Linked DNA regions of Thalassoroseus pseudoceratinae. The main gene of each other region encodes a partner of the protein of the gene in region 2 in a complex. Links are inferred from orthologs where the notes say so. Each region holds a gene or a part of one and is shown on either strand. Other genes may lie near its edges.

The links. The genes of interacting proteins can lie anywhere in the genome.
Region 1: the proteins of dnaG (region 2) and dnaB are in contact, whole or in part, in a crystal structure (PDB 2R6A), measured with the Geobacillus stearothermophilus proteins. The link is inferred for Thalassoroseus pseudoceratinae from one-to-one orthologs. Residues at the interface, in WP_049624496.1 of Geobacillus stearothermophilus: Lys456, Leu457, Leu458, Pro459, Ala460, Asn463, Ala464, Leu467, Leu535, Leu536, Ile537, Ala538, Gln544, Glu545, Asp548, Tyr549, His552; in WP_033016901.1 of Geobacillus stearothermophilus: Ser13, Glu15, Ala16, Gln18, Glu91, Leu92, Asp94, Ala95, Val96, Pro97, Thr98, Ala99, Ala100, Asn101, Tyr104, Tyr105, Ile108.

What each region holds. Positions count from the first base shown.
Region 1 is NZ_JAALXT010000005.1:36,706-41,608, reverse strand. The notes cover bases 778-3,755. They hold dnaB (replicative DNA helicase), read right to left. Parts: upstream 3,001-3,755; coding sequence 1,555-3,000; downstream 778-1,554. Other genes in these bases: rplI (50S ribosomal protein L9), read right to left, coding at 3,201-3,704; G6R38_RS18025 (COG1470 family protein), read right to left, coding at 778-1,465. Outside these bases: more of G6R38_RS18025, read right to left, coding at 1-777; G6R38_RS18010 (single-stranded DNA-binding protein), read right to left, coding at 3,894-4,406; rpsF (30S ribosomal protein S6), read right to left, coding at 4,456-4,903. UniProt on the Escherichia coli protein: The main replicative DNA helicase, it participates in initiation and elongation during chromosome replication. Travels ahead of the DNA replisome, separating dsDNA into templates for DNA synthesis.
Region 2 is NZ_JAALXT010000006.1:500,241-505,083, forward strand. What follows is about bases 620-3,537. They hold dnaG (DNA primase), read right to left. Parts: upstream 3,083-3,537; coding sequence 1,157-3,082; downstream 620-1,156. Other genes in these bases: rpoD (RNA polymerase sigma factor RpoD), read right to left, coding at 620-920. Outside these bases: more of rpoD, read right to left, coding at 1-619; G6R38_RS28505 (potassium channel family protein), read right to left, coding at 3,656-3,982; G6R38_RS22560 (hypothetical protein), read right to left, coding at 3,979-4,407; G6R38_RS22565 (hypothetical protein), read right to left, coding at 4,515-4,843. UniProt on the Escherichia coli protein: RNA polymerase that catalyzes the synthesis of short RNA molecules used as primers for DNA polymerase during DNA replication.

The DNA of each region.
Region 1 (4,903 bases), on a different replicon or contig from region 2:
CGGCTTGCATTTGTCCAGAACCTAGAACCGTCGGGCGAACCGACCAACCTTCGGGAACATTCTCGGCGGAGATTGTGACCGGCTTCTTATCGCCTGTTCGTGTGATATTCAGGACGGCGGTGCCACCAGCGGGCACATTGAGATGGTCGCTGTCTGCGGAGACGGCGAATGCCGGCGGATTCTGTTTCACGGTGATGCGGTAGACATAACCGGGGCCACCCCGCTGATTCAGGTCAACCGCATGCAACACGTATTCGCCGTCGGCAGCGAATGTGTGCTTGAGGATGGCGTCGCTCGTTCCCACGTCATCCACACTCGCAAGTTTTTTTCCCTTGGAATTCCAGAGAGAGAGGACTAAATCCACCGGCGAACCAACCTTGTGTGTCACCGCCTCGAACTGAAACTTCTGCCCCTTTTGAGCCGAGAATTGAAAATGATCGACGTCGCCAGGGGTTTCGAATCGACCATTGATTTGATCGCCCAAGTCCACGGCGTTGGCTTGCTCACGGGTGTTGTTCGGTTCCGATTCTTGGTATTCGGGATCGTTGCTAACTTGGAGTGTGACAAGCGTGCTCGGTCCATCGGCACCACGGACTCCCAGAGTCAACCAATCACGATCGTTGGGGGGCGTGATCGTTTGTGGTTCAATGTTGGTGCCGTCCAGCGATTCAAACCAGACCGCCGTCGCTTGACCACGCGGAACTGCCAACGGGTATGGCACTGTGACCTGCGGGAAATCGCCAAGCCGCATGTGATACCAATATGTGCTGCCACCCGCGTAGCGAATGTCACGAAGTTCGAGCAGGTATTCGCCTGGTTTGGAGAAAATGTGACTCAGTCGAGCGTCGCCAATCAGGCCAGGTTCGTCATCGCTGAAGGCGACTTCTTGACCGGACGGTTCCAAAATTCGAATCATTGGATCCATTGCCGAGCCAATCCGTCGCGCCAGAACGTCAACCGCAATTCGTTGACCGGCCTCCGCGGAAAACCGGAAATACTGCTGCTGAGTCTTGCCAACGGTTCCCGTGATTGCCGTCGGCAGGGTCACGAGTTGAGCGGTTTCGGGACTTGTATTCTTGGCATCTCGCGGGATGCTCGGCAAGTCGTCCAACACAACCAGTTGGAGCGGGGTGACACCATGGGCGTCAACGATTCGCAGGGTTCCTAAACCGACCGGTGTCGTTTCCGGAATGCCAATTCGAAACCGAAGTGATTTGCCATTGGTGTCGGCGAGTCGTTCGGTCACGGCTGGAAAACTTGTCCAAAGCCGAGCCGCATTCGTGAAGCCGCTACCGATGAAAACTTGCTCAACGGTCGCCCCCGGTTGCAGGGAAATTGGTGCCGAACTGGTGATCACCGGAGACGCGGCAGTCGCCAACGGGACGAGTCCCAGGAACACGCAGACACATCGGGCAATAGACTTCGTGGCGAGCATGGCGGATGCGGATTTGGAGGAGAGTCTCAAATCAACACAACACGGATATATGCCGATTTGTTGATGTTGAATTCTACCGCATCCCGCAATGCCAGGTCAAAGCACCGTCGTCGGGAAAGTTAGAAACTCGATGGTTCACTATCGACCCACCCACCGGGCGGTTCGTCGAAGTCGCTACGAGATTCAAACCGCATGGATTCCTTGATCCAAGTTAACGGCACATTCCCGGTTGGGCCGTTTCGGTTCTTCGCCACGATGAGATCCGCTTCGCCGGGACGCTCGCCTGGATCGTAGGCGTCTTCACGGTGCAGAAACATCACCAAGTCGGCATCTTGTTCGATCGCGCCAGACTCCCGCAAGTCGGCCAGTTTCGGGCGTTTGTCGGTTCGCAAATCGACCCCCCGGTTGAGCTGTGCCAAAGCGATCACGGGCACACTCATTTCCTTCGCCAGGAACTTCAACCGTCGGGCGATCTGAGCGACTTGTTGCTCACGGGGCATTTTGGGATCGTCAGGTTCGATCAACTGCAAGTAGTCGATCACGACCATCCCCAGGCCGTAGCGGTTTTTGATTCGGCGGCAGATCGCACTGATCTGGGCCATATTTCGCCCGGGGATATCGTCGATGAAGATCGGTAGTTCGCTCAGTCGCGTGGCGATCTGAAGAAGTTGCTCGGTTTCCTCGGCATCGAGTTCACCCTTCTTGACCTTCAAACCATCGAACTTGCCGAAGATGCACAAGAGACGCTCGGCCAACTCGACCCGCGATTGTTCCAAGCTGAAAACAATCACGCCCCCGCCCGGCCCTTTTTCCGAGGGACTGAGTTCTTGCTGATACGCTTCGTAGGCGTTCAAGGCGACCGACTTGGCGATGTTACAGACAAACGCCGTCTTTCCCATACTCGGTCGAGCAGCGACAATCACCAAAGCGGCGGGTTGAAGACCACTGGTGAGGTCGTCGAGTTTTTCGAAACCGGAACTGATTCCACTGACCGTGCCGTCGTCCGCAATTCGAGTGTGAATCCCGGACATCGCATCTTCGAGGATGTCTCGGAGAGCGAATTTCTCGTCTTCGCCTTCACGGTCAAGAATCTGAAAGATGCGAGCTTCTGCGTTGCCGAGCAAGGCTTCGGTTTCGGAGTCGTCCTCGTCGATTTCTTTGAGAATGGCCGTGCTGGCTTCACGGAGCATGCGACGAACGAATTTGTCGCGGACGATCTCAGCGTAATAGCGAGCGTGAGCGGCGTGCGGAACGGTTTCCAACACCCGAGCCAAATAAGCGGGACCGCCGATCCGGTCGAGTTCGCCGCGTTTCTCCAATTCCTCCGCGACGGTGACGGCATCGATCCCGCCAATTGTGGTTTCGGACAGCCGAAAGATGGCCTCGGCGATTCGCACATGAGCATCAAGGTAGAAGTGCCGCGCCTGCACCAACTCGGCGACTTCGTCAATCGCCTCATAGGAGAGCAGCATACTCCCGAGCAACGCACGTTCGGCGTCCAAATTCTGCGGCGGCAGCCGATCGAAGGGTGCCGGCGACGAATCCCGTTCCGAGCGGTCAACCATGCGAAAACGCCTCCTGAATGACGCAGGTCACCAATTTCCGAGTGTTCGACTCTTGATCGTAGCGGGTTTTGTCTCGTGGGAGCGAGGGAACAATCGAGTTTTCGCTTTCGCCACGGAGAACAGTCAACCGTCATCCGGTCGAGACGACAAAGGCCGACCAATATCCTCTTGGTCGGCCTCGGAAGCGGTATGCAGTTTCGTTACGACGCGGCTGGAACCACCCAGACTTTGACTTCGGTATTAACCTGGGAGTGCAACTCGATTTTGACGGTGTACATCCCGAGTTCTTTCAACGGCCCTTCCAGTTTCACGTGATCTGCGGTCACATCGAAACCTGCGGAAGTCAGAGCTTTGGCGATGTCGGGAGCAACGATCGAACCGTACAGGTGACCATCGTCGTTGGCATTGGCTTCGAGCGTAACGCTGTACTTGCTGATGGCGTCGGCTCGTTCTTTGAAGAGCTGGACTTGCTTCTTCTCAACTTCTTTCAGCCGTTGCTTGTGGAGTTCCACATTCTTCTTGTTCTCCTCGGTTGCGACTGTCGCCAAGCCGTATGGCAACAGATAGTTTCGAGCGTATCCGGGTTTCACACGCACGATTTCGCCACGTTGACCAAGGTTATCAACGTTTTCAGCGAGAAGAATTTCGACAGCCGACCGCTTGGAACCGCCGACGGTTTTCGTATTGGAGTTTCGCAAAGCCATGAAATTCGAGTCCTTATCTGGTCCGCCGGCGTTCTGTCGGCTGAATTGATCGAGTTAATCTCGCTCGAGTGTTCTCAGCAGCGTTCGTGTGAATCGCCGTCTAAGGAATCGAGCTGATAAAGTTTCAAATAGCGACAACGGAGCAGGTTGTGTCGACTGGCATCCTGGGACAGCGCCTAGTGGGCAGTCTTAGAATGGCACTTCGTCGTCGGGGATGTCGCCGGCACCACTGTCATAGTCTGGTTGGGGAGCGGACTGGCGTTGGTTTCGCGGGGGACCGCTGGATTGACTGTCATCGTATCCACCACCGCCGCCGGAATAACCGCCTCCGCCGGAGAAGCCGCCCCCACCGCCACCGCCTTCGTTACGACCGCCGACCATCGTCATGTTTTCACCGACGACCTTCAGTTTACTGCGGTTTTGACCGGATTCCTTGTCTTGCCAGGTATCAAGTTGCAAGCGGCCTTCGATCAACACGCCTCGCCCTTTGGACAAGTATTCGCCGGCTACTTCAGCCTGGCGACCCCATAGGGTGACATCGACGAAGGTGACTTCTTCCTTGCGTTGTTGAGATTGTTTGTCGTACCAACTGCGATTCACCGCCAAACCAAGTTCGGTCACGGCGGTCCCGCTTGAGAGGTAACGAACTTGCGGATCCCGGGTGAGGTTTCCCATAAGGATCACTTTGTTGAAGCTCGCCATCCGATTGGTCCTTTCATCAAACTCAACGATTGACTGGCGTGACGACTACTTATTCGTCGTCGTCATCGAAATCGTCGTCGTCATCATCGTCATTACTGTCGTCGTCGCTGCTCTCATCATCTTCCGACACCGCATCTGGCATCGCGCCGGGAGCGACGGAGTTGACCATCGCTTCAAACAGGATTTCGCTGTGCTTGATCACCAGTTGGCGAAGAATCACATCGCTGAGCTTGCAAGCTCGGGTGAGGCTCTTCATTCCTTCGCCTGGCATGCGGAAGAGAATGAGGTAATGCAACCCCTTGCGTTGGCCTTCGATCTCGTAAGCCAATCGGCCTTCCTGCCATGCGCGATGTGCGACAACTTCCCCGCCGGCCTTCTCGATCATTTCGAGAACGGTTTTCACAACGCCTTCGGGATCGGCAGCGTACTTGGAGCTATCAATGAGGAACATGCCCTCATAGTTGACCGACGGCGCGGTTGCCGTCGCGGTGTTTTCA
Region 2 (4,843 bases):
CGCATGGCTTGCTCGTAAGCACCGAAGCGTTGATTGATCAGCTTGACCCGTTTTCGCAGGGAATCCGGCGTTTCACGGGTCATCGTCATCAGGTCTTGCAATTCATGTTGCAAGTTGGCTCGTTCGTCTTTCGCGCTCTTGAGTCGTCGCAGCCGTTTGATTTGCCGTTCGATTTCCGTCATGCGGCGGGAAATCTGTTCGAGCTTTCGCAGCGTCGGTTGCAACCGTTGGGTGCGGAGCGAAAGTTCTTCGATGAGATTCACCATCTTGCGACGGCGAATTTCCATCCGTGCGGTGGCGGCTTTCTTGTCGTCTTTGCTCGAATCCGGCGAGACGACAATGTCGAAATCGGCAATGTTTTGATCGCGAAGGTACTCGAGTGTCGCGATGTTTTGTCCCATGCGACCGAGGATTTGATGCTTCTCGAATCCTTCGGTGACGGACACTTTGATCGTGCGGTCGAAGGGCAAGTCGCCTTCGTGGACTTTGATCATCACGTCCAACGATTGTTGCAACGCGAAATCGCTTTCCAACAGTGTGCGTCGAAATCGTTTGCGAGTGATTTCGATCTTCTTGGCGAGAGCGATTTCCTGATCGCGGGTGAGCAGCGGAATCTCGCCCATTTGCGTCAGGTACATCCGGACGGGGTCGTCGATTCGGCGGGACCGATCTTCTTCCGAAAGTTCCCGAGGCTTGCGGGGTTTCGATTTCTTTTTGCCATCGTCGACGGGCGGGAGGCCGGCTTGTTCGTCACTGATGACATCCAAACCAATTTCGTCCATGCACTCGACGAGGTTGTCGAGTTTTTGCGGATTCGGGGCTTCGTTCGGCAGGTAAGCGTTGACTTGTGAGAAGGTCAGGAACCCCTGCTTCTTACCGCGAGTGATCAATTCGTGGAGGTCGTTGTGAAGTCGATACACGGGGCGCGGTCTCCAAATAGTCGGGTTGTTTTCGTTGATCAATTGGGACGATAGTGGCAAGTTTTCAAACTCAACGCTTAACAGGTATTGAGCTTACGCTCGCAAAATGTTTCGCTCTGTTCGGCCAAACTTGAGAAGTTTGGTAAAAAAACTTGCGGATCGGTTCATTTTCATTTCAGTTTGGCAAGAGCGAAGCGAAAACCAATCGCGTCGATCTTGTGGCCGCCAGCGTCTCGTTAGGAGTTGGCTCGGCGGGCGTGGTATTTCTGAACTTTTTCCAACAGGCGGAGTTGCTCCGAGCGATCGACCGGGCGAGCCGCTTCCACCGGAGAATCAGGCGATTCCCCAGCGACCAAACCCGTCAGTCGGCCTTTGAGCGGTTCTTGATTTTGCCGCTCGTACCGAAGCTTGAGTTGGTCGATCACGTAGTCCGCGTGGGTCGTCCTCTTGCCATTGTTGGTAATGAAAGGTTTTGCTTCCTGCAGAAGCCGATCGATCCGTTTCTGTCGTGCATGATCGTCGATTCGAATTGCCAATCGCTTCAACTCCGGATCCTCCAGAGCTGTCGAGACCAAAGAAAATGACGGTTCGTCTCCCTGCTCCGCCAAGTCATAACACAGTTGCAACAGTTGCCTGAGTGCCAAATTCGCCACCGCCTCTGGGCCGATCTCCTGTTGGAGCCGAAACACGATCGACGGTACGGCGAAAATCATCTCCAAGAGTTCGCACTCGATCACATCATCGGGGTTGTTCCAATCCACACGCAGTGGTTTCGGTTGGGTTTGCGAGTGAGAAATCCGCGTCGGTCGTTGGTTGCCGCCTTGTGAGCGAGTTGTGTTGAGTGTTTCCCGAATCGTGCGTTCGTCGATCATCAACAGACCGGCCAACCGGGCCACAATCAACGATTCGCGAGCCGAACCGCTGAGTCGGGGAGACTGCGCCAACGCCGTCGCCATTTCAGCGAGCACCCGTTGTTTCGCATCCACCGAACTCACGCCGATGCGTTCGACACACGAATTCAATTTGTATTCCCACGCTTCGGCAGCGTTCGCAATGCGATCTTTCAACGCCTCGCCGCCATGTTGGGACACGAAGTCCGCGGGGTCGAGTCCGCCGGGAAGGGTGAGAATTCGCAAATCGACATCTTCCGCGAGGAACTTGGTGATGGCTCGTTCGGTGGCTTGTTGACCCGCTTTGTCACCGTCGAACACCAGCACCACTTTCTGGGCAAACCGTTTCAGGTTCCGCACGTGATTTTCGTTGAGTGCAGTCCCCAAAGACGCCACGACGTTCCGCACGCCGTACTGATGAGCGGAGATGCAATCGGTGTACCCTTCCATCACCGCGACGGTGTTTTCGTCCTTAATGGCCTCGCGAGCCATGTCGAAAGCGTAGAGCAGGCTACTCTTTGCGAAAACTTCCGAATCTGAACTATTGATGTATTTGCCGAACTTGCCGTCGTCGTCTTTTGGTAAAATTCTCCCTCCGAAACCCACCGGACGTTCACGCAGGTCGCGAATGGGAAACAGCACGCGGCCGAAAAACAACATCTCGTCTCGCCAGCCACCGCCGTCTTGTTTTTGGGTAATGAGTCCCGCGGCTTTTAGTTCTTCAGCCGGAAACTTCTTCAAGCGAGATTTTTCAAGCAGCCATTGCCAATCCTGTGGGTGATAACCCAACCGAAACGCTCGCCAAATCTCGGGACCGTAACCGCGAGATTGAAGATATTCCCGAGCGGCCGCAGCGGCTCGGTCGTTGAGTAGGAACTCGTGACACAGCGTTTCCGCCCAGGAGACGTATTCATACAGCCGACTTTTGCGGTCTTTTTGTTCCGGCGAGGTGCGGCCGATTGTGCGGGGCATCTCCAAACCAGCACGATCGGCGAGCATTTCCAACGCTTCGCGAAAACCGACGCGGTCGTGCTTCATCACGAAGGAAAAGCAGTCGCCGCCTTCTTCACACACCCAACAGCGATAACTTTGCCGATCGGGGTAAACGTGAAAGGATGGGTTTGTGTCATCGTGGAAGGGACAGAGGCCGACGAAATCGGATGAGCCGCGAGCGGTGAGGGCGATCGATTCGCCGATCAGCTCGACGAGATTGGTCCGGGAGCGGACCTGCTCCTTGAAATCGGTGGAGAACCCGGAGGAAGTTGTCGCCAAGTCCAATGCCACCCGTGTCCCCTGTTCCAAGTCACCAACTGATCGTTACCACATCGTTGAGGCTGGCGTGGTTGTTGGCCAGTCCTCTCTGCCTGTCGATTCCATCCGACCCACCCAACTTGCGAAATCCCTGCAACGCGTTCTCTATTATCTCACGAAAAACTCGCTCGACGAGACAAGGCAACGTATGTCAACCAAATCTGTCGGCAATCTGCTTCGTGAAGCGGTCGGGTCGTAAGGGAAGTCTACACCATGCAGAAGGCCGGTCAAGCAGACGTGAAACGAGTTTACGATAACAAAAGGCACCATAACCTCAAAGACCACCGATGTTTACCAAAAACACGCATGACTCAAAATGATGCCAAACCACAACAACCCCGCAAACCCGTTCCCTTCGCGCACCCAAAAACTCCCCCAAACCCACCAATCAAACTGCAAGAAGCTAGACACTTAGTATTTAATAAATTCAACCGATTTTATGGTTTGGGTAGTGTCCTAATTTCAATTCCTGGGAAATAGTTCGTGCGGTGAGCGCATAAGAAAACCCCGCTGTGGTGATACAGCGGGGTTTTCTTACTTTTTGATGTTTGCAAACACGTAACCGACGCCAAAAACGAGCAAGACGATTCCTGATCCGACTTCTAAACATGCCCAGATTCGCGGCCACCCTGGTGATGGATGCAACTCACCATAGCCAGTTGTCGTTATGGTAATCCATGAAAAATAGACAGATTCTCCGAAGCTGTCCCAGGTGCGGGGCGGATTGCCGTTGATCCCAAACCACCAGTACAATGAAGGAAAGAATACCAACCCTATTGCGGCATAAGCTGACAGCACGGACAGAACGAGCTTTACCTGCTTGCTGGTTTCCTTCTTTTGTGGTTTTGCCGAGCGTCTCATTCCATGTGAGCAATTACAAATGCGGCAAATGAACACACTGAAACCAAGGTTGAAACACCGACAATTCCAGCGGCAATGTTACCAAAAAGTGGAGCCGTAACCCCGAAAATCAACAGCAGAACACTGAATAAAAACGCAGTTACAAAAGACCAAATGCAGGTCAATAACCAAGTATGGCCAACTTCATTACCTTCTGGTTTATCGTCAACTATTTTCATTGCTTGCGCCCTCGCGAACGCACTTATGACCATTGTTTTTGTTTTTCTGTCTAATGGCCGTGTGTCGTCTCGTAGAACTCCGCTACCTGCCACCTTTTCAAAATACTCACCGAAACTTGAGAGTGGAGATGCGTCACCACTTCCGTATGGAGTTGCTTCGTTGGGGTCTGTGGAAGTGTAGGTAATGTCAGGTTCTAGCGTTTCCATCCCATCACCATTTTAGCATCGAAGAAAACCGGGCCGACACAATAAAATCGGTCCGGTGACTCAACAACGTAACAAACTTTTTGTTCACTCGCTACGCAACCTTTCCATTAACCGCCGGTTTCTTGCGGCCCGTTGTCGGCTGGGCTTGTTCCTTGCCGAAATGAATCCAGCCCCGATTTTGCGTAGGTCGCACAATGGCGGACGGTCGCGATATCGATTGTCCCGGTTAGATTCGCATGTTCAACAGCAAAGCTTTCCGCCATAACCACGGTGGCAAGCCAGGCAGGTGGTAAGTTATCGCGAATGCTTTCACCTGCTTTTAGTCCGAGCATCCTCCGAAGCTCTTTTGCTCTCATGCCGAAAACGCTGGCATAAACCGTATCGGTATATGTTGCGTACTCCGCCCCAGTCGAGACGCCGTTTTGCTTCAACACGT